4 regions of the Streptomyces sp. NPDC013457 genome follow, and region 2 is predicted to be linked to each of the others. Evidence: riboswitches for the same ligand, from Rfam matches in the RefSeq annotation. Region 2 holds a riboswitch; each other region holds the start of a gene.
What was found. Region 2 has a riboswitch for cobalamin ahead of cobN (cobaltochelatase subunit CobN). Riboswitches for the same ligand answer to the same signal wherever they lie in the genome.
Positions count from the first base shown of each region.

Region 1: it holds a riboswitch for cobalamin, as region 2 does, so the genes downstream of both, metE (5-methyltetrahydropteroyltriglutamate--homocysteine S-methyltransferase) here and cobN (cobaltochelatase subunit CobN) in region 2, are expected to answer to the same signal.
Region 3: it holds a riboswitch for cobalamin, as region 2 does, so the genes downstream of both, ACF1G2_RS14300 (ribonucleoside-diphosphate reductase subunit alpha) here and cobN (cobaltochelatase subunit CobN) in region 2, are expected to answer to the same signal.
Region 4: it holds a riboswitch for cobalamin, as region 2 does, so the genes downstream of both, ACF1G2_RS18740 (energy-coupling factor ABC transporter permease) here and cobN (cobaltochelatase subunit CobN) in region 2, are expected to answer to the same signal.

Region 1 is NZ_JBICBL010000006.1:320,385-325,433, reverse strand. It holds gene ACF1G2_RS18690 (aminotransferase class I/II-fold pyridoxal phosphate-dependent enzyme) at 1-292, shown strand, start outside; gene ACF1G2_RS18685 (diadenosine tetraphosphate hydrolase) at 470-946, opposite strand; gene metE (5-methyltetrahydropteroyltriglutamate--homocysteine S-methyltransferase) at 1,092-3,416, opposite strand; cobalamin riboswitch at 3,578-3,795, opposite strand; gene ACF1G2_RS18675 (hypothetical protein) at 3,903-5,049, opposite strand, start outside.
Region 2 is NZ_JBICBL010000008.1:422,119-427,167, forward strand. It holds gene ACF1G2_RS23765 (cobalamin biosynthesis protein CobG) at 1-1,457, opposite strand, end outside; cobalamin riboswitch at 1,501-1,640, shown strand; gene cobN (cobaltochelatase subunit CobN) at 1,677-5,049, shown strand, end outside.
Region 3 is NZ_JBICBL010000004.1:546,351-551,399, forward strand. It holds gene mctP (monocarboxylate uptake permease MctP) at 1-1,131, shown strand, start outside; gene ACF1G2_RS14295 (GNAT family N-acetyltransferase) at 1,216-1,719, shown strand; cobalamin riboswitch at 1,766-1,900, shown strand; gene ACF1G2_RS14300 (ribonucleoside-diphosphate reductase subunit alpha) at 2,029-4,392, shown strand; gene ACF1G2_RS14305 (ribonucleotide-diphosphate reductase subunit beta) at 4,392-5,049, shown strand, end outside.
Region 4 is NZ_JBICBL010000006.1:335,719-340,767, forward strand. It holds gene dhaK (dihydroxyacetone kinase subunit DhaK) at 1-445, shown strand, start outside; gene dhaL (dihydroxyacetone kinase subunit DhaL) at 452-1,066, shown strand; gene ACF1G2_RS18735 (PTS-dependent dihydroxyacetone kinase phosphotransferase subunit DhaM) at 1,063-1,476, shown strand; cobalamin riboswitch at 1,562-1,786, shown strand; gene ACF1G2_RS18740 (energy-coupling factor ABC transporter permease) at 1,815-2,513, shown strand; gene ACF1G2_RS18745 (energy-coupling factor ABC transporter substrate-binding protein) at 2,513-2,896, shown strand; gene cbiQ (cobalt ECF transporter T component CbiQ) at 2,903-3,652, shown strand; gene ACF1G2_RS18755 (energy-coupling factor ABC transporter ATP-binding protein) at 3,649-4,515, shown strand; gene ACF1G2_RS18760 (FAD-dependent oxidoreductase) at 4,694-5,049, shown strand, end outside.

The DNA of each region.
Region 1 (5,049 bases), on a different contig from region 2:
ATCCGCCGCCGACCCGGCGGCCGTACCGCAGCTGCCGGCCCCCGGCCCCGCGAAGCTCACGGCACGCGAGGCGTTCCTGAGCCCGACCCGGGTGCTGCCCGCGGAGCAGGCCGTCGGACGCATCTCCGCGGACACGCTGGCCGCGTACCCGCCCGGCATTCCCAACGTCCTGCCGGGCGAGGTCATCACCGCCGAGGTCGTCCGCTTCCTCCAGCGGACCGCGACCGCACCGAACGGCCACGTCCGCGGGGCGCTCGACCTGGGTGTCACCCGGCTGCGCGTCGTCGACTGACCGCCGGACGCGACCGCCGTCCCGCCCCCGGCACCCCCCTGCAACCTCACCCCCCAACCCCCCCCGGCACGACCGCACCAAGGCATTCCTCTCCAAGGTGCTCCAGGGGGCCGCACCGGAAGGGGGTGTACGGGCACCGGCTCCCGCATGCCCCCTTCCGGAACTGCCGTACGTGACTCAGGAGTCGGAGAGGCGGTCCAGCTCGTCGCCGATCGCTTCCCGGAGCGGGTCGTGCCGGGCGCCGAGGGCGTACCGCTCGTCGCTCCATGCCTCCCGCGGGTACAACCACACCGGCATTCCGACGAGTTCGGCGGGCTCCCAGGTGAAGCGGGGCCAGACGTGGGCGTGCAGGAATCCGTCGGTGTTTCCGAGGATCTCCAGGTTCACCCGCCGGAAGGCGGGATCCAGCCTCCTGCAGGCGCGTTCGACCGCCTCGCCGAGGCGGTCCATGTCGGCGAGGAAGGCCAGGCGCCTGTGCCTCGGCAGCTCGGAGAGCCGCTGCACCGTGGGATCGTCCGTCAGGAGTACGGAGTATCCGGGCAGGAACTGGACGTCCCCGATCACGGCGAATCCGGCTTCGAGCCGTCTCACCACCGAGGGGTTCGCGCCCCGAAGTGCACTCCCGATGCGGTCCGTCCGCCAGTCGTCCGTCATGGCGTGCGACCCTACCGGGCGATGATCACCCTCGGCCCGTCGTCGCGGGCCGAGCCGGGCCGGGCCGAGCCGGTCCGTCCGGGGCCGAGCCCGGGCCGTCCGGGGCCGGGGCGGGCGTCGGTGGCGTCCGTCCCGGCCTTCGGGGTCAGGAGGTGCCGGTGGTCAGTTCGGCGCGGATCTCGCGGGCCGCCGCGACGAGGTTCTCCAGCGAGGCCCGGGTCTCGGGCCAACCACGGGTCTTCAGGCCGCAGTCGGGGTTCACCCAGAGCCTCTCCGCCGGGATCGCCTCGAGTCCCTTGCGCAGCAGGGCGGCCGCTTCCGCCACGCTGGGGACGCGCGGGGAGTGGATGTCCCAGACACCGGGTCCGGCCTCGCGGGGGTAGCCGTGCGCGGCCAGTTCGCCGGAGACCTGCATGTGCGAGCGGGCGGCCTCCAGGCTGATGACGTCGGCATCGAGGTCGTCGATCGCCTGCACGATGTCGCCGAACTCCGCGTAGCACATGTGCGTGTGGATCTGCGTGTCCGGCCGTACCCCGCCGGTCGTGAGCCGGAACGACTCCGTCGCCCAGGCGAGGTACGCGGCGTGGTCCGCGGCCCGCAGCGGCAGGGTCTCGCGCAGCGCCGGTTCGTCGACCTGGATGACGGACACGCCGGCCGCTTCGAGGTCCCCGACCTCGTCGCGCAGCGCGAGCGCCACCTGCCGCGCCGTCTCGCCCAGCGGCTGGTCGTCCCGTACGAAGGACCAGGCGAGCATGGTGACCGGGCCCGTCAGCATGCCCTTGACCGGCTTGGAGGTCTGCGACCCGGCGTACGTCGTCCAGCGGACGGTCATCGGCGCGGGGCGGGAGATGTCCCCGGCCAGCACCGGGGGCCGGACGTAGCGGGTGCCGTAGGACTGCACCCAGCCGTGCTGGGTGGCCAGACAGCCGGTCAGCTGCTCGGCGAAGTACTGCACCATGTCGTTGCGTTCGGGCTCGCCGTGCACCAGGACGTCGAGCCCCGCCTTCTCCTGGAAGGCGAGCACCTCGCGGATCTCGTCCCTGATCCGCTCCTCGTACCCGGCGACGTCGATCCGTCCGGCCCGCAACTCGGCCCGTGCGGCTCGCAGTTCACCAGTCTGCGGGAACGAGCCGATGGTCGTCGTCGGCAGCAGCGGAAGGCGCAGACGCTCCCGCTGGGCGGCAGATCGCTCCGTGTACGGCTGCGAGCGCCGGCTGTCCGCGTCGGTGACGGCGGCGGTACGGGCCCGTACGGCGGGATCGCTCGTCAGGGCGGAAGCGGCCCGGGAGGCCAGGTCGGCCCGGTTCGCCGCGAGTTCGGCCGCGACGGCGCCCGCGCCCTGGCCGAGCCCGCGCGCGAGAACGGCGATCTCCGCCGTCTTCTGGCGGGCGAAGGCGAGCCAGCGGGCGACCTGAGGATCGATGTCCCGCTCGGCACCGGCGTCCAGTGGTACGTGCAGCAGGGAGCAGGAGGCGGCGACGTCCACCTGGCCGGCGAGCCCGAGGAGCGTGCCGAGCACCCCCAGGGACTTCTGGAGGTCGTTGATCCAGACGTTGCGGCCGTCGACGACGCCCGCGACCAGCCGCCTGCCGGGCAGCCCGCCGGCGGAGGCGAGGTCGTCGAGGTTGGCGGCGCCCGACCCGGTGAAGTCGAGTGCGAGACCATCGACGGGAGCCTTGGCCAGGACGCTCAGCGCCTCGCCCAGCCGCCCGAAGTAGGAGGCGACGAGCAGCTTAGGCCGGTCGGCGGCCCCACCCAGCTCGCGGTAGGCACGCGCGGCGGCGTTCAGTTCGGCGGGGGTGCGGTCCTGGACCAGGGCCGGCTCGTCGAGCTGCACCCACTCGGCCCCGGCCGCACGGAGGTCCGCGAGGACCTCGGCGTACACCGGAAGCAGCCGGTCCAGCAGGGTCAGCGGCTCGAAGTCAGGGTCCACGTCCGGCGCGGGCTTGGCCAGCAGCAGGTAGGTGACCGGGCCGACGAGGACCGGGCGGCCGCTGTGGCCGAGCGCGAGAGCCTCCTTCAGCTCGGCGACCTGCTTGCGCGAGTCGGCGGAGAAGTCGGTGCCGGGACCGAGTTCGGGCACCAGGTAGTGGTAGTTCGTGTCGAACCACTTGGTCATCTCCAGCGGGGCGGTCTCCTGGGTGCCCCGGGCCATGGCGAAGTAGCCGTCCAGCGCGTCGTCGTCCGCCGGGGCGCGGTGCCGCTCGGGGACGGCGCCCACCATGACGGTGGTGTCGAGGACATGGTCGTAGTACGAGAAGTCACCGGTCGGCACCTCGTGGATACCGGCCTCGGCCAGCTGCCGCCAGTTCGAACGGCGCAGACCGGCCGCGGTCTCACGGAGCTCGTCGGCGGTGACGCGGCCCTTCCAGTAGCCCTCGACGGCCTTCTTCAGTTCGCGGTTCTGCCCCTGCCGGGGGTAGCCGTACACGGTGGCGCGGGGCGCCTCGGGTGCGGGCTTCGGTGTCACGGAACTCTCCTTCGCGAGATGTGTCCTTGGACGCCCCGGCGACGGGACGTGGACGCGAAGGAACGGACGACCGGGCGGCCCACGCCGCGGACATGCCGCACGTGCCGCTCGATTTGCGCGCCGACCCGCCCACGAGGTCACCGGGATCACCGCACGCGAACGATCGCGCGCGGGCAACGGGCAGGTCTTCGGACTCGCGGGCACGCCTGCCGAGGCAGACCCCTAGTGGCCGTCGCTTCCCAGACCCGTACGGGTCCAGTGCGTATGACGGCGGTCGTTCCCGCTCACCGCTGCGGGGCAGTCCCGGATTTCCACCGGGTTCCCTCTTACGACGCATCCCGCCTGGCGGACGGGGCGAACCAGCTGCAAGGGCCACCTTAGGCGGACCGACGGTGCCACCGCACACCCTTGCCCGCATTCCGGAACGCGCCGGCCCCTTCCCCTCCTGCCGGCACGGCGTCCGGCACGGCGTCCGGCGGGGCGGTGTCAGCCGCGGCTCGCGGTGCAGTCCGCCGGTGTGGGGCGGCCGGTCGGCCAGGCGAGTCCGACGAAGCGGATGCGGCCGGGCGCGTCCGGCGCGAGCTCCACCACGGAGACCGCCTTGTTGTACGGGTTGCCGTAGTTGTCGAGGCAGATCCATCCGCTGGCACCGTCGACCTTGCCCATCCCGTGCAGCCGCAGCCACGAGTCGCTGATACGGCCGAGGGCGGGGATGACCGGGTCGCCGTCGTCGCGCATCCGGATGGCGGTGATCGCGGTGAGCCCGGCGTCGTAGAAGGTGATCGTCCGTGAGTCGGTGAGCTCCACCGGGCCGATGTTCCCGACCTCCTTGCTGCTCGCGAGCGTGGCCAGGGTGCGGAAGGCGGCCGGGGAACCGCCCGTGGTGGGCGCCTTGGGGCCGCTCCAGGCGTCGGGATGGGCGACGGCGGCGTACTGGAGGGTCACGCCCTTGCGGAAGGCGTCCCAGTCGAGGAGCTTGTCCGAGGAGAGCGTGGAGGCGCCCGAGCCGGTGATGACGGTGTACTTCTTCTCCGTGCAGCCCCGGTTGCCCAGTTCGTTGACGAACTGCCGTAGCTGGACCGGTCGTCCGGCGAAGTAGATCACCTTGGCCGCCGAGGTGCAGATGGTGTCGACCATCTGGTCGAAGGCGTTGGCGGTGGTGCCCTCCTCGTGGAACTCCTCGGGCGCGCGGTACTGCTCGGGTGCGCGGGGCGATCCCACGGTCCGCGCGGCGAAGGCCCGCTTCAGCGCGTCGACGTAGTTGTCGCCGGTCCGGATGTCCTCGACGACCAGGGTGTGCCGGGGGTCGATGCCCGCGTTGAAGTGCGACAGGGCCCTGGCCTGGTCGGAGGTGGTGGGCACGACCCTGGCGAGACCCGGGTACGCGTCGGGCCGCTGGGCGCTGTTGCCCGAGTCGTCGGCGGTGATGGGGCCGCCGACGACGGGAATGCCGCGCTCGCGGGTGAGGTAGCCGATGGCGGCCTGGGTGGTGGCGGTGGAGACGTCGAAGCCGATGACGGCCCGGAGGTTGTCGGTCGTGGATTCCGACATGGCCCCGAGCTGTTCGGCGACGGGCCGCCAATGGGCTTGGCTGCGGCCGGGGTTGGCGAGCAGAAGCCGGATCGCCGGCTTC
Region 2 (5,049 bases):
TAGTGGCCGTCGGCGGTGGCGACGACGTCGACCCAGGCGCGGCCCTGCGGGTGGCCGCACCGCCGCTCGCACCCGGAGAAGTGGACGGGGAGACCGCCGCGGCCGGGGGTGGCGTCGGCGCGCACGTCCGCGAGGGACTTGGCGCAGCCGGGGCGCCCGGTGCAGGCGCCGACGCCGGCCCAGGGGTCGGCGGGTCGGGTGATGAGGCCGGCCGCGTCGAGCTCCGGCAGCCGCTCGTGGGAGGCCCCGACGACGACGGCGCCACGCCAGGGTGTGAGCCGTACCTCGTCGGCGGGCAGCAGCGCCCGCAGCTGGGCGGCGGTCAGCCGCCCGAGGGGCGCGAGCACGTGCAGCGCGCGCCCGCCGAGTGCCCCGGGCACGGGCGGCGCGCGGTGCGGCAGCGGCGGTGCGGGGGTGACGGGGCGGGCGTCGACCCCGGCCCGCGCGAGCGCGGCGGCGAGGTCGAGGAGGCCGGTCCCGGCGTTCGGCGCGCCGGCCTCTCCGGCCCCGGGGGCGCCTGGGCCGGCCTCCCCGGCGCCGGGGGCGCCCGTCGGCCCGACGCTTGGCAGCCCGTTCGGGCCGGCGTCGTCGGTGGCTTCCGCTTCCGGCGCCCCGGAGCGCGGCAGTTCCTTCACGCGCCACGCGCCGTTTCCGGCGTTCTGTGCGGCGCGCAGGAACGCGTCGGCCGCGGCGAGCGCCGCTCGCGGCGCGTCGGCGCCTGCGACGCGGAACGTCTGTCCGCCGACGCACAGCAGGGCGTCGCCGGCGCGCAGCGCCGGGCCGACGCAGCCGCTCGCCGTGGATCCGGCGGGCAACGGGCTCCCGCCCGTCCTGGCTCCGGTGTCGCCGGACGATGCGCTCCCGCCCGTCCTGGCTCCGCCGCCCGACGGGCTCCCGCCCGACCCCCGGTCGGTGTCCGGCCGGGCGCCTCCTGCGATCAAGGTCACATCCGCGCCGAGCCCCGCCACGTCGCCGCGGCCGTCGTCCAGGGCGAAGAGGAAGCGGCCCGAGAGGGCCGCCGCCCAGGGGGTCGCGCACAGCAGCGCGTCCAGCTCGCGGGCCCACAACTGGGCGTCCGCGTGGCCGAGTCCGTCCAGTCCGGCCGCCGGGGAGGCGACGATGTTGCGGACCCGTTCGTGGGTGGTCGAGGGGAGAAGGCCCGCCTCCGCCAGGCGGTCCGCCAGTTCCGCGCCGCAGCCTTCGCCGAGCCCCCGCAGCTCCACGTTCCCCCGGGACGTGACCGTCACCCGTCCGTCGCCCAGGGACTCCGCCGCCGACGCCAGGACCTCGACCTGACGAGACGTCAACAATCCGGCGGGCAGGCGCAGTCGGGCCAGGCGGCCGTCGTCGGCGGGGTGCAGTCGGAGCGCCCCGGGGCAGGCGTCGCCACGGTCCCGTATGAGAGGTTCGCCCTGGTTGGGCGCAGGGGGCGTGGTGGGCGGCATGGCGGCGAGCATACCCACGTGAATCCGGGTGACCCCCCGGGCCGCCGAGCGCACGATCTACTATGCAGATCGGCATGGGGTCCCAGGACCCCGGGGAGGAAGCCCGGTGAGAATCCGGCGCGGTCCCGCCACTGTGAGCCGGGCCCCGGAAGGGGCCGGGTGAGTCAGGAACTCCTGCCGTCCACACGACCACCCGGGGCGCGGACAACCCCGAGGAAGGCCTGCGCACGCATGCGAATTCTGTTGCTGTCGCACTCCGACACCGACCTGCTCAGCGCCCGCGCGGCCGGCGGCCCCGTCGCGTACCGGTTCGCCAACCCCTCCCGCCTCGCCCTGGACGACCTGCCCGGGCTCCTGGACGGCGCCGACCTCGTTCTCGTACGCCTCCTCGGCGGTCTGCGCGCCTGGGAGGACGGCCTGGACGCCCTGCGGGCGACGGAGAAGCCGCTGGTCGTGCTCTCCGGGGAACAGGCTCCCGACGCCCAGCTGATGGAGGCCTCCACCGTCCCCGTGGGCGTCGCCACCGAGGCCCACGCCTACCTCGCGCACGGCGGTCCGGCCAACCTGGAGCAGCTGGCCCGGTTCCTCTCCGACACCGTGCTGCTCACCGGTCACGGCTTCGACGCCCCCGCCGCCGCGCCCACCTGGGGCCCGCTGGAGCGGGAGGCGCGCGCCACCGACGGCCCGACCGTCGCCGTGCTCTACTACCGCGCCCACCACATGAGCGGGAACACCGCCTTCGTCGACGCGCTCTGCGCGGCGGTCGAGGACGCGGGCGCCCGGGCCCTGCCGCTGTACGTCGCCTCCCTGCGCGCCCCCGAGCCGGAGCTGCTCGACACCCTTCGTACGGCCGACGCGATCGTCACCACCGTCCTCGCTGCCGGCGGCACCAAGCCCGCCGAGGCGCAGGCGGGCGGGGACGAGGACGCCTGGGACGCGGGCGCGCTCGCCGCCCTCGACGTGCCGATCCTGCAGGCGCTCTGCCTCACCGGCTCGCGCGCCGCCTGGGAGGAGAACGACGAGGGCCTCTCCCCGCTGGACGCCGCGAGCCAGGTCGCCGTGCCCGAGTTCGACGGCCGGCTCATCACCGTCCCGTTCTCCTTCAAGGAGATCGACGAGGACGGACTTCCGGCGTACGTCGCCGACACCGAGCGCGCCGCTCGCGTCGCCGGGATCGCGGTGCGCCACGCCCGCCTGCGGCACATCCCGAACGCCGAGAAGAGGATCGCGCTGGTCCTCTCCGCGTACCCGACCAAGCACTCCCGGATCGGCAACGCGGTCGGCCTCGACACCCCCGCCTCCGCCGTCGCGCTCCTGCGGCGCCTGCGTGCGGAGGGGTACGACTTCGGCCCGGTCGAGGAGATCCCCGGGCTGGTCTCCGGGGACGGCGACGAGCTGATCTACGCCCTGATCGAGGCGGGCGGCCACGACCAGGACTGGCTGACCGAGGAGCAGCTGGCGAAGAACCCCGTCCGCATCCCGGCCGCCGACTACCGCCGCTGGTACGCGACCCTCCCGGCCGAGCTGCGCGAGGCCGTCGAGGAGCACTGGGGCCCGGCGCCCGGGGAGATGTTCCTCGACCGGTCCCGGAACCCCGAGGGCGACATCGTCCTCGCCGCCCTGCGGCGCGGGAACCTCCTCGTCCTCATCCAGCCGCCGCGCGGCTTCGGCGAGAACCCGATCGCGATCTACCACGACCCCGATCTCCCGCCGTCCCACCACTACCTGGCCGCCTACCGCTGGATCGCGGCGCGCACCGAGGACGGCGGCTTCGGGGCGGACGCGATGGTCCACCTCGGCAAGCACGGCAACCTGGAGTGGCTGCCCGGCAAGAACGCGGGCCTGTCCGCCGCCTGCGGCCCGGACGCGGCGCTCGGCGACATCCCGCTGGTCTACCCGTTCCTGGTCAACGACCCGGGCGAGGGTACGCAGGCCAAGCGCCGCGTGCACGCGACGCTGGTCGACCACCTGGTGCCGCCGATGGCCCGCGCCGACTCGTACGGCGACATCGCGCGCCTGGAGCAGCTGCTCGACGAGTACGCGCAGATCTCCTCCATGGACCCGTCCAAGCTGCCCGCCATCCGCGCGCAGATCTGGACGCTGATCCAGGCGGCCAAGCTCGACCACGACCTGGGCCTGGAGGCCCGCCCGGAGGACGACGGCTTCGACGACTTCCTGCTGCACGTCGACGGCTGGCTGTGCGAGGTCAAGGACGCCCAGATCAGGGACGGTCTGCATGTGCTCGGCGGGGCACCGGCCGGTCCCGAGCGCGTGAACCTGGTGCTCTCGATCCTGCGCGCCCGGCAGATCTGGGGCGGTACGCAGGCGCTGCCGGGTCTCCGTGAGGCCCTGGGCCTCGACGAGTCGGCCGCGACCCGTACCACCGCCGACGAGGCGGAGGCGACGGCGCGCGAGCTGGTCGAGGCGATGGAGGCGGCGGACTGGTCCGTGGAGGCGGTCCCGGCGGTCGCCGCCGCGTACGGTCCCGACGTCCAGGCCGTCCTCCGCTTCGCCTGCGAGCAGGTCGTGCCGCGGCTCGCCGCCACGACCGACGAACTCGCCCACGCCGTGCACGCGTTGAACGGCGGCTTCGTCCCGGCGGGGCCCTCCGGCTCGCCGCTGCGCGGCCTGGTCAACGTGCTGCCGACCGGCCGGAACTTCTACTCCGTCGACCCCAAGGCCGTCCCCTCCCGCCTCGCGTGGGAGACCGGCCAGGCGCTCGCCGACTCGCTCCTGGAGCGCTACCGCTCCGACAACGGGGAGTGGCCGACCTCCGTCGGCCTCTCCCTGTGGGGCACGAGCGCGATGCGCACGGCGGGCGACGACGTGGCCGAGGCCCTCGCCCTGCTGGGCGTCCGCCCCACGTGGGACGACGCCTCGCGCCGGGTGAACGGCCTGGAGCCGGTGCCGCTCGCCGAGCTGGGCCGCCCGCGCATCGACGTCACGCTGCGCATCTCGGGCTTCTTCCGGGACGCCTTCCCGCACGTCATCGGGCTCCTCGACGACGCCGTACGGCTGGCCGCCTCGCTCGACGAGCCGGCCGGGGAGAACTTCGTACGGGCGCACGCGCAGGCCGACCTGGCCGAGCACGGCGACGAGCGGCGCGCGACGACCCGGATCTTCGGCTCGCGGCCGGGCACCTACGGTGCGGGCATCCTCCAGCTGATCGACTCGCGCGACTGGCGCACGGACGCGGACCTCGCCGAGGTGTACACGGTGTGGGGCGGATACGCGTACGGCCGCGGTCTGGAGGGCCGTCCGGCCCGCTCGGAGATGGAGACGGCCTACAAGCGGATCGCGGTGGCCGCGAAGAACACGGACACGCGTGAGCACGACATCGCCGACTCGGACGACTACTTCCAGTACCACGGCGGCATGGTGGCGACCGTCCGCGCGCTGACGGGCACGGCCCCCGAGGCGTACATCGGCGACTCCACCCGCCCGGAGACGGTCCGCACCCGGACCCTGGTCGAGGAGACCTCGCGGGTCTTCCGCGCCCGGGTGGTCAATCCGAAGTGGATCGAGGCGATGCGCCGCCACGGTTACAAGGGCGCGTTCGAGCTGGCGGCGACGGTCGACTACCTCTTCGGCTACGACGCGACGA
Region 3 (5,049 bases), on a different contig from region 2:
GAGACCACGCACTGGTTCGTCAAGGACCTGCCGCTGCTCATCGCCTTCGGCGTCCTCGCGGCGTACACGTACTCCTCGGGTCTGCGCGCCCCGGCGCTCATCGCCTTCGTCAAGGACACCCTGATCTACATCGTCATCGCGGTGGCGATCATCTACATCCCGATCAAGCTCGGCGGCTTCGACGAGATCTTCGCCAAGGCCGGCGAGGCGTACGCGACGATCAACCCGGCGACCGACAAGCCGCGCGGTGCGCTGGTGCCCGGCGAGATGGGCCAGTGGGGCTACGCGACGCTGGCGCTCGGCTCGGCGCTCGCGCTCTTCATGTACCCGCACTCGATCACGGCGACGCTCTCCTCGCGCAGCCGTGACGTGATCCGCCGCAACACCACGATCCTGCCGCTCTACTCGCTGATGCTGGGCCTGCTGGCCCTGCTCGGCTTCATGGCGATCGCCGCCGGGGTCAAGGTCTCCAACGGCCAGCTCGCGATCCCGCAGCTCTTCGAGAACATGTTCCCGGACTGGTTCGCGGGCGTCGCCTTCGCCGCCATCGGCATCGGCGCGCTGGTGCCGGCCGCGATCATGTCGATCGCCGCCGCCAACCTCTTCACCCGCAACATCTACAAGGACTTCCTGAAGCCGGACGCCACGCCCGAGCAGGAGACCAAGGTCTCCAAGCTGGTGTCGCTGCTCGTCAAGGTCGGCGCGCTCGCCTTCGTCCTCACCATGGACAAGACGGTCGCGATCAACTTCCAGCTGCTCGGCGGCATCTGGATCCTGCAGACCCTCCCCGCGCTGGTCGGCGGTCTGTTCACCCGCTGGTTCCACCGCTGGGCACTGCTCGCCGGCTGGGCCGTCGGCATGGTCTACGGCACGGCGGCGGCGTACGGCGTGGCGAGCCCGACCCAGAAGCACTTCGGCGGCTCGTCCGCCGAGATTCCGGGCATCGGCGAGATCGGCTACATCGGTCTCACCGCCTTCGTGATCAACGTGATCGTCACCGTCGTCCTGACCTTCGTCCTGAAGGCCGTGAAGGCGCCCGAGGGCGTCGACGAGACCTCTCCGTCGGACTACACGGCGGACGCGGGCGACGCGGGCGTGAAGCCGCTGCCCAAGGTCGGCGCCGGTCACTGACCGTTCCGGTACGGCGAAGGGCCCGGGGTCTCCGCGAGGAAATCCCCGGGCCCTTCGCCGTACCCCCGAGGCAGACTGCCCTCCATGGACTTCACCATCAGGGCGGTACGGCCCGAGGAGCACGAGGCCCTCGGCGACATCACCGCGCGCGCCTACCTCGACGACGGACACCTCGACTTCGGCGAGGAGGACGACTACCTCCACCTGCTGCGGGACGTGCCCCGGCGGGTCGCGGAGGCGGAGGTGCTGGTGGCGGTGGACCGCTCGGGCACCGTGCTCGGCGGGGTGACCTTCGCCCGGGGCGGCGAGGAGTGGGCCGACATCGCGGGTGAGGGCGAGGCCGAGTTCCGGATGCTCGCCGTGGCGAAGGAGGCGCGGGGCCGGGGCGTCGGCGAGGCGCTCGTACGGGCGTGTGTGGAGCGGGCGCGGGAGACCGGGGGATGCCGTCGCGTGGTGCTCTCGACGCAGCCCCGGATGGCCTCGGCGCACCGGATATACGAGCGGATGGGCTTCGTCCGCACGCCCGGCCGGGACTGGACACCCGTGCCCGACATGGACCCCCTGCTCACCTATGCCCTGGAGCTCTGACTCCCCAACGACACAACATGTGGGGGGTGCTTCGAGGAGCGCCCCCCACATGTATGCTCATGCTCGCTGTCCTCACAGGGGAATCCGGTGGAAATCCGGAACTGTCCCGCAACGGTGTGGTTTCTGCATGCTTGCGCACGCGGACCGAGTCCGAAGACCTGCGGACGGCGCGCCCGGTCCTTCCGTTCCGGGTGCCACAGACGTCCGGGCCTCGCGGAGTGGGCCGTGGCGCGGCCCTCCCCTGTCCACGGGTGCGGCCGCCGCCCGCCTCCCTCCGCCGGCCCCGAGCCGAGCGAGGGAGAGCCCCACGTGACCATCGCGCCCGCCGATCCGGCCGCAGCGATCGAGAGCGACGGCAACGAGAGCGACGGACCCGGGACCGTGCTTCTGCGGACCCTGACCGACCTCACCGCCGACCTCACCGACACCGACCCCGGCAAGGTCGCCGCCGCCGCGCTGCGCGGCCGCAACGCCGGTTCGGACGAGGCGGAGCTGCGCGAGCTGGCCACGGAGGCGGCGGCGGGTCTGATCGCCGAGGACCCGGCGTACTCGCGGCTCGCCGCCCGGCTGCTCACGATCACGATCGCCGACGAGGCGGCCTCGCAGGGCTCGGTCACCTTCTCGGCGTCCGTCACCGTCGGTCACCGCGAGGGCCTGATCGCCGACCGTACGGCCGAGTTCGTCCGGCGGCACTCCGAGCGGCTCGACGCGCTCATCGACGCGGACGCGGACGACCGCTTCGGCTACTTCGGTCTGCGGACCCTCTACTCGCGCTATCTGCTCCGTCACCCGATCACCCGCCAGGTGATCGAGACCCCGCAGCACTTCATGCTGCGCGTCGCCTGCGGCCTCGCCGAGGACGACTCCACCCGCGCGCTCGACGAGGTCGCCGCGCTGTACGGGCTGATGAGCCGGCTCGACTACCTGCCCTCCTCCCCCACGCTCTTCAACTCCGGCACCCGCCACCCGCAGATGTCGTCCTGCTACCTCCTCGACTCCCCGCTGGACGAGCTGGACTCCATCTACGACCGGTACCACCAGGTCGCGCGGCTCTCGAAGCACGCGGGCGGCATCGGCCTGTCGTACTCCCGCATCCGCGCCCGCGGTTCGCTGATCCGCGGCACCAACGGGCACTCCAACGGCATCGTGCCGTTCCTGAAGACGCTGGACGCCTCGGTGGCGGCCGTGAACCAGGGCGGACGGCGCAAGGGCGCGGCCGCGGTCTACCTGGAGACCTGGCACGCGGACATCGAGGAGTTCCTGGAGCTCCGTGACAACACCGGTGAGGACGCCCGGCGTACGCACAACCTGAACCTGGCGCACTGGATCCCGGACGAGTTCATGCGCCGGGTCAACGCGGACGCCGACTGGTCGCTCTTCTCCCCGGCGGACGTGCCCGAGCTGGTGGACCTGTGGGGCGAGGAGTTCGACGCGGCGTACCGCGCCGCCGAGGCGAAGGGCCTGGCCCGCAAGACCATGCCGGCCCGTGACCTGTACGGCCGGATGATGCGGACCCTGGCCCAGACCGGCAACGGCTGGATGACGTTCAAGGACGCCTCGAACCGTACGGCCAACCAGACCGCCGAGCCGGGCCACACCGTCCACTCCTCCAATCTCTGCACGGAGATCCTGGAGGTCACGGACGACGGCGAGACGGCCGTCTGCAACCTGGGCTCGGTCAACCTCGGTGCGTTCGTGGTCGGTTCGGACATCGACTGGGAGCGGCTCGACGCGACCGTCCGTACGGCCGTCACCTTCCTCGACCGGGTCGTCGACATCAACTTCTACCCGACCGAGCAGGCGGGCCGCTCCAACGCCCGCTGGCGCCCGGTCGGCCTGGGCGCGATGGGCCTCCAGGACGTCTTCTTCCAGCTCAAGCTGCCCTTCGACTCCGCCGAGGCTCGCGCGCTGTCGACCCGTATCGCCGAGCGGATCATGCTCGCCGCGTACGAGGCGTCCGCCGACCTCGCCGAGCGGAACGGGCCGCTGCCGGCCTGGGACAAGACCCGCGCGGCCCGCGGTGTCCTGCACCCCGACCACTACGACGTGGAGCTCAACTGGCCCGAGCGCTGGGCGGCGCTGCGCGAGCGGATCGCCGCGGTCGGCATGCGCAACAGCCTGCTGCTCGCCATCGCGCCGACGGCGACGATCGCCTCGATCGCGGGCGTGTACGAGTGCATCGAGCCGCAGGTCTCCAACCTGTTCAAGCGCGAGACGCTCTCGGGCGAGTTCCTCCAGGTCAACTCGTACCTGGTGGAGGAGCTGAAGAGGCTCGGCGTGTGGGACGCGCAGACCCGTGAGGCGCTGCGCGAGTCCAACGGCTCGGTGGCCGGCTTCACCTGGGTCCCGGCCGAGGTGCGCGAGCTGTACCGGACGGCGTGGGAGATCCCGCAGCGCGGTCTGATCGACATGGCGGCGGCCCGTACGCCGTTCCTCGACCAGTCGCAGTCCCTGAACCTGTTCCTGGAGACGCCGACGATCGGCAAGCTGTCGTCGATGTACGCGTACGCCTGGAAGCAGGGCCTGAAGACGACGTACTACCTGCGCTCCCGCCCGGCGACCCGGATCGCCCGCGCGGCCCAGGCCTCCGCGCCCATCCCCGTCCAGGCGACCCCCGAAGAGGCCGTCGCCTGCTCCCTCGAAAACCCCGAGTCCTGCGAGGCCTGCCAGTAATGAGCTCTTCCGACAAGAACCTTCTCGACCCGGGCTTCGAGCTGACCCTGCGTCCGATGCGCTACCCGGACTTCTACGAGCGCTACCGGGACGCGATCAAGAACACGTGGACGGTGGAGGAGGTCGACCTCCACTCGGACGTCGCCGACCTCGCCAAGCTGACGCCGGGCGAGCAGCACATGATCGGCCGTCTGGTCGCGTTCTTCGCGACCGGTGACTCGATCGTCGCCAACAACCTCGTGCTGACGCTGTACAAGCACATCAACTCCCCCGAGGCGCGCCTGTACCTCTCGCGCCAGCTGTTCGAGGAGGCCGTGCACGTCCAGTTCTATCTGACGCTGCTCGACACCTACCTGCCCGACCCTGAGGACCGCGCGGCGGCCTTCGACGCGGTGGAGAACATCCCCTCGATCCGCGAGAAGGCGCAGTTCTGCTTCAGGTGGATGGACTCGGTCGAGAAGATCGACCGTCTGGAGACGCAGGCCGACCGCCGCCGTTTCCTGCTGAACCTGATCTGCTTCGCCGCCTGCATCGAGGGCCTGTTCTTCTACGGCGCCTTCGCCTACGTGTACTGGTTCCGCTCCCGCGGTCTGCTGCACGGCCTCGCGACCGGTACCAACTGGGTGTTCCGGGACGAGACGATGCACATGAACTTCG
Region 4 (5,049 bases), on a different contig from region 2:
GTCGCGGAGTTTCGGTGTGGCGCTGAGCGCCTGCACCACACCCGCCAAGGGCAGTCCGACTTTCGAACTACCGCCAGGTGAGCTGGAGTTGGGGATCGGCATCCACGGGGAGCCCGGACGGGAGCGACGGCCCATGATGACCTCGGGCGAGATCGCGGACGTCGCCGTCGACGCCGTCCTGGAGGACCTGCGGCCGTCCGGTCCCGTCCTCGCCCTCGTGAACGGGATGGGCGCCACGCCGCTGCTCGAACTGTACGGTTTCAACGCCGAGGTCCAGCGCGTGCTGGCCGAGCGCGGGGTGCCCGTCGCCCGCACGCTGGTCGGCAACTACGTGACCTCGCTCGACATGGCCGGCTGCTCGGTGACGCTCTGTCAGGCCGACGAGGAGCTGCTCCGGCTCTGGGACGCGCCCGTGCAGACGCCGGCGCTGCGCTGGGGGCGGTGAGCGGGGATGACCGAACCGGACGATTTCGACGCCGCGTTCTTCCGTCGCTGGCTGACCGGGGCGGCGGCGGTCGTCGACCGTGAGGCGGAGCGTCTCACCGAGCTCGACTCGGCGATCGGCGACGCGGACCACGGCGCCAATCTGAAGCGGGGGTTCGCCGCCGTGAGGGACATCCTGGAGAAGGATCCGCCCGAGACTCCGGGGGCCGTACTCGTGGCCGCGGGGCGGCAGTTGATCTCCACGGTCGGGGGTGCGTCGGGGCCGCTGTACGGGACGCTGCTGCGGCGGACCGGCAAGGCGCTCGGGAATGCCGCATCGGTGACACGGGAGGACCTGGCCGCGGCCCTGGCCGCCGGGGTCGCCGCCGTCGCACAGCTCGGCGGGGCCCAGGTCGGGGACAAGACCATGCTCGACGCGCTCACCCCCGCGGCCGAGGCGCTCGGCGACTCCTTCGCCGCGGCCCGGGACGCGGCCGAGCGCGGGGCGCTCGCGACCGTACCGCTCCGGGCGCGCAAGGGCAGGGCGAGCTATCTGGGCGAACGCTCCGTCGGGCATCAGGACCCCGGGGCCACCTCGTCGGCCCTGCTGATCGCCGCGCTCGCGGAGGTGGCCGCCGCATGACCGGCCGGCAGGGCACGGTGGGCATCGTTCTCGTCTCGCACAGCGCGGCCGTCGCCGACGCCGTCGCCGCCCTGGCCCGGGGGCTCGCGGGCGGTGGGGCGACCGCTCCCGTCGCCGCGGCCGGAGGCACGCCCGACGGCGGTCTCGGCACGAGTTCCGAGCGGATCGTCGAGGCGGCGAACGCGGTCGACGGGGGCGCCGGAGTGGCCATCCTCGTCGACCTCGGCAGCGCCGTCCTGACCGTCAAGGCGCTGCTCGCCGAGGAGGACGAGCTTCCGGACGGCTCACGGCTCGTCGACGCCCCGTTCGTCGAGGGCGCCGTCGCCGCGCTCGTCACGGCGAGCGCCGGCGGGGACCTGGACGCGGTGGCGGCGGCGGCCTCGGAGGCGTACGCGTACCGGAAGGAGTGAGGCGGGGGCGTGGGAGGCGTGCGCAGGGGCGACAGGGGTGCGTGGGGCGCGCGGGAGATCCGTCACACACCGTCCGCGACGCCTCCCGTGTTGTGATGTACCTGGTCAACCCACTAATGTCACAGCGCCTTGGTGTACGGGAAACCGGTGCGGTACCGGTGCGGCCCTCGCCACTGTGATCGGGAAGTCCGGCTCCATCCCTCCGGGGAAGCCACTGGACCGCCGCGGGAGACCGCGGGGGTGTGGGAAGGCGGAGCCGCGGCGGCATGACCCGTCAGCCAGGAGACCGGCCAAGGTGCGTTGTCCATCCACGAGGTGCTGGAGAGGGTCTCCCAACCATGCATATAGCCGAGGGGTATCTGCCCCCTGTGCACGCGGCCGCCTGGGGCGTCGCGTCCGCTCCCTTCGTCGTCCACGGTGTCCGCGCCCTGACCCGTGAGGTCAAGGCCAACCCCGAGTCCACCCTGTTGCTCGGTGCGTCCGGTGCGTTCACCTTCGTTCTGTCCGCGCTCAAGATCCCGTCGGTGACCGGCAGTTGCTCGCACCCGACCGGTACGGGCCTTGGCGCGATCCTGTTCCGGCCGCCGGTGATGGCGGTCCTGGGCACGATCACCCTGCTGTTCCAGGCGCTGCTGCTCGCCCACGGCGGGCTCACCACGCTCGGTGCCAACGTCTTCTCGATGGCGATCGTCGGGCCGTGGGCCGGTTTCGCCACGTACTGGCTGCTTCGCCGCTTCGACGTCCCGCTCATGGTGAGCGTGTTCTTCGGCGCGTTCGTCGCCGACCTGTCGACGTACTGCGTGACCAGCGTCCAGCTCGCGCTGGCGTTCCCGGACCCGGGCAGCGGTGTGCTCGGCGCGCTGGCCAAGTTCGGTGGAATCTTCGCCGTCACACAGCTGCCGCTCGCCGTCAGCGAGGGCCTGCTGACGGTGCTGGTCATGCGGCTGCTCACGCAGTCCAGCAAGGCGGACCTGACCCGCCTCGGGGTGCTGCTCCCGTCCCGGAAGAAGAACGAGAACGCGGAGGCGAGCGCCTGATGAGCCGGAACGCGAAGATCAACGCACTGCTGCTGCTCGTCGTCGGAGCGCTGGCCGTCCTCCCGCTGGTCCTGGGACTGGGCGACCACAAGGAGGAGCCGTTCACCGGCGCCGACGGTGAGGCAGAGACGGCGATCACGGAGATCGACCCGGACTACGAGCCGTGGTTCTCCCCACTGTACGAACCCCCGTCCGGCGAGATCGAGTCGGCGCTCTTCTCCCTGCAGGCTGCGCTCGGCGCCGGAGTGCTCGCCTACTACTTCGGCCTGCACAAGGGGCGCAGGCAGGGCGAGGCCCGCGCGCTCGCGAAGTCGCCGACGTCCGTGCCCGAGCCTGCTTCGGCGCCGGTGTCCACGGCCACGTCCACGGCCGGCGACGAGTAGCCGCCGGTGCTGCCGATCGACGCGGCGGCGCACAGCAGTCGCTGGCGCCGCCGTCACCCGTGCGAGAAAGCGGCGCTCGGCTTCGGTCTGACGCTCTGCGCGGTGTGCCTTCCGCCGTGGCCGGGTGCCGTGCTGGTCGCGGCGGCCACCCTGGCCGTCCTTCTCGGGCCGGCCGGGGTGCCGGTGCGCCAGCTGTGGCGCGCGTTCCGCATCCCGCTGGGCTTCTGTGTGACGGGAGCGGTCCCGCTGCTCTTCGAGGTGGGCGGGGACCGGGGCCTGGTGGCGCTCGCGCACGACGGGCCCGTGCACGCGGGCGAGTTGCTGCTGCGGACCTCGTCGGCGTCGCTGGGCGTGCTGCTGTTCGCCTTCACGACGCCCGTCTCGGACGTGCTGCCCCGGCTGGTGCGGGCCGGTGTGCCGGCGCCCGTGGTGGACGTGGCGCTGGTGATGTACCGGATCAGCTTCCTTCTTCTGGATGCGATGTCCAAGATCCGGCAGGCGCAGGCGGCCCGGCTCGGGCTGACCACGCGGGCGGCGACCTGGCGTTCCCTCGCCGGGCTCGGCGCCACGGCCTTCGTGCGCGCCTTCGACCGGGCGCAGCGCCTGCAGACGGGCCTGGCCGGCCGGGGTTACGACGGCACGTTGCGGGTCCTGGTGCCCGAGGCCGCGGTCTCGGGCCGCTTCCTGGCGTCGACGGCCGGCCTGCTCGCCGGTCTCGTCGCCCTCACCCTCGTACTGGAAAGGTCCCTGCCGTGAGTCCTGCACCACCTGTCGTGGAACTGGTGAAGGCCACGTTCGCGTACGAGGACGGGCCCGTCGTCCTCGACGGCATCGACTTCGCCGTGCCGGAAGGCCGGGCCATGGCCCTCCTCGGCCGCAACGGCGGCGGCAAGACGACGATGCTGCGGCTGCTGAGCGGAGGGCTGCGCTGCGGGAGCGGCGCGCTCCGGCTGGACGGCGAGGACGTCTCGTACGACCGGAAGGGGCTGACCCGGCTCCGTACGACGGTGCAGCTGGTCGTCCAGGACCCGGACGACCAGCTCTTCGCCGCGTCGGTCGGGCAGGACGTCTCGTTCGGCCCCATGAACCTGGGGCTGCCGGAGGGGGAGGTACGGCTCCGGGTCCGCGAGGCGCTGGAGGCGCTGGACATCGTGGCGCTGGAGGACCGGCCGACCCATCTGCTCTCGTACGGACAGCGCAAACGGGCCGCGATCGCGGGCGCCGTGGCGATGCGGCCCCGCGTCCTCATCATGGACGAGCCGACGGCCGGGCTCGATCCGCACGGGCAGGAGCGGCTCCTGGAGGTGCTCGCCCGGCTGCGGGACTCGGGAACGACGGTCGTGATGGCGACCCACGACGTCGATCTGGCGCTGCGCTGGGCGGACGAGGCCGCCGTCCTGGCGCCTTCGGGGCTGCGGACGGGCCCCATCGAGGAGCTGCTGGCCGACGACGGGCTGCTCGCCGAGGCCCGGCTGCGCCGCCCCTGGGGCATGGCCGTGACCCGGCTGCTGCGCGCGAACGGTCTGCTCGCCCCGGACGCGCAGGGCCCGCGCACGGCGGAGGACCTGGACGGTCTGCTCACCGCACCCCGAGGAGCGGCGAGCAGGGCGACCCCCTGACGAACCCCGGCCGCCCGACGCGGCACGCCCACGCACGGCCCCCGGCGGAACCCCGCCGGGGGCCGTGGCGCGTCGCAACGTCGCGCAGATCACTCCCCCACTGTTATGCAACTTGTTGCACAAGCATCCTCGGCTCGTCTACAACAGTGAGGACGACACTGCGCGAGGAGGCGCCCCCATGACCTCGACCCCGTACCCGCACCTGCTGAGCCCGCTCGACCTCGGGTTCACCACCCTGCCCAACCGGGTGCTCATGGGTTCCATGCACGTCGGCCTCGAAGAGACCGAGAACGGCTTCGAGCGCATGGCCGCCTTCTACGCGGAGCGCGCCCGCGGCGGGGTCGGGCTCATCGTCACCGGAGGCATCGCGCCCAACGAGGCCGGTCGCCCCTGGGACGGCGGCGCCAAGCTCAGCACCGAGGACGAGGTGGCCGAGCACAAGCTCATCACCGACGCCGTGCACGCCGAGGGCGGACGGATCGCGATGCAGATCCTCCACTTCGGCCGGTACGCCTACCACCCCGCGCTCGTCGC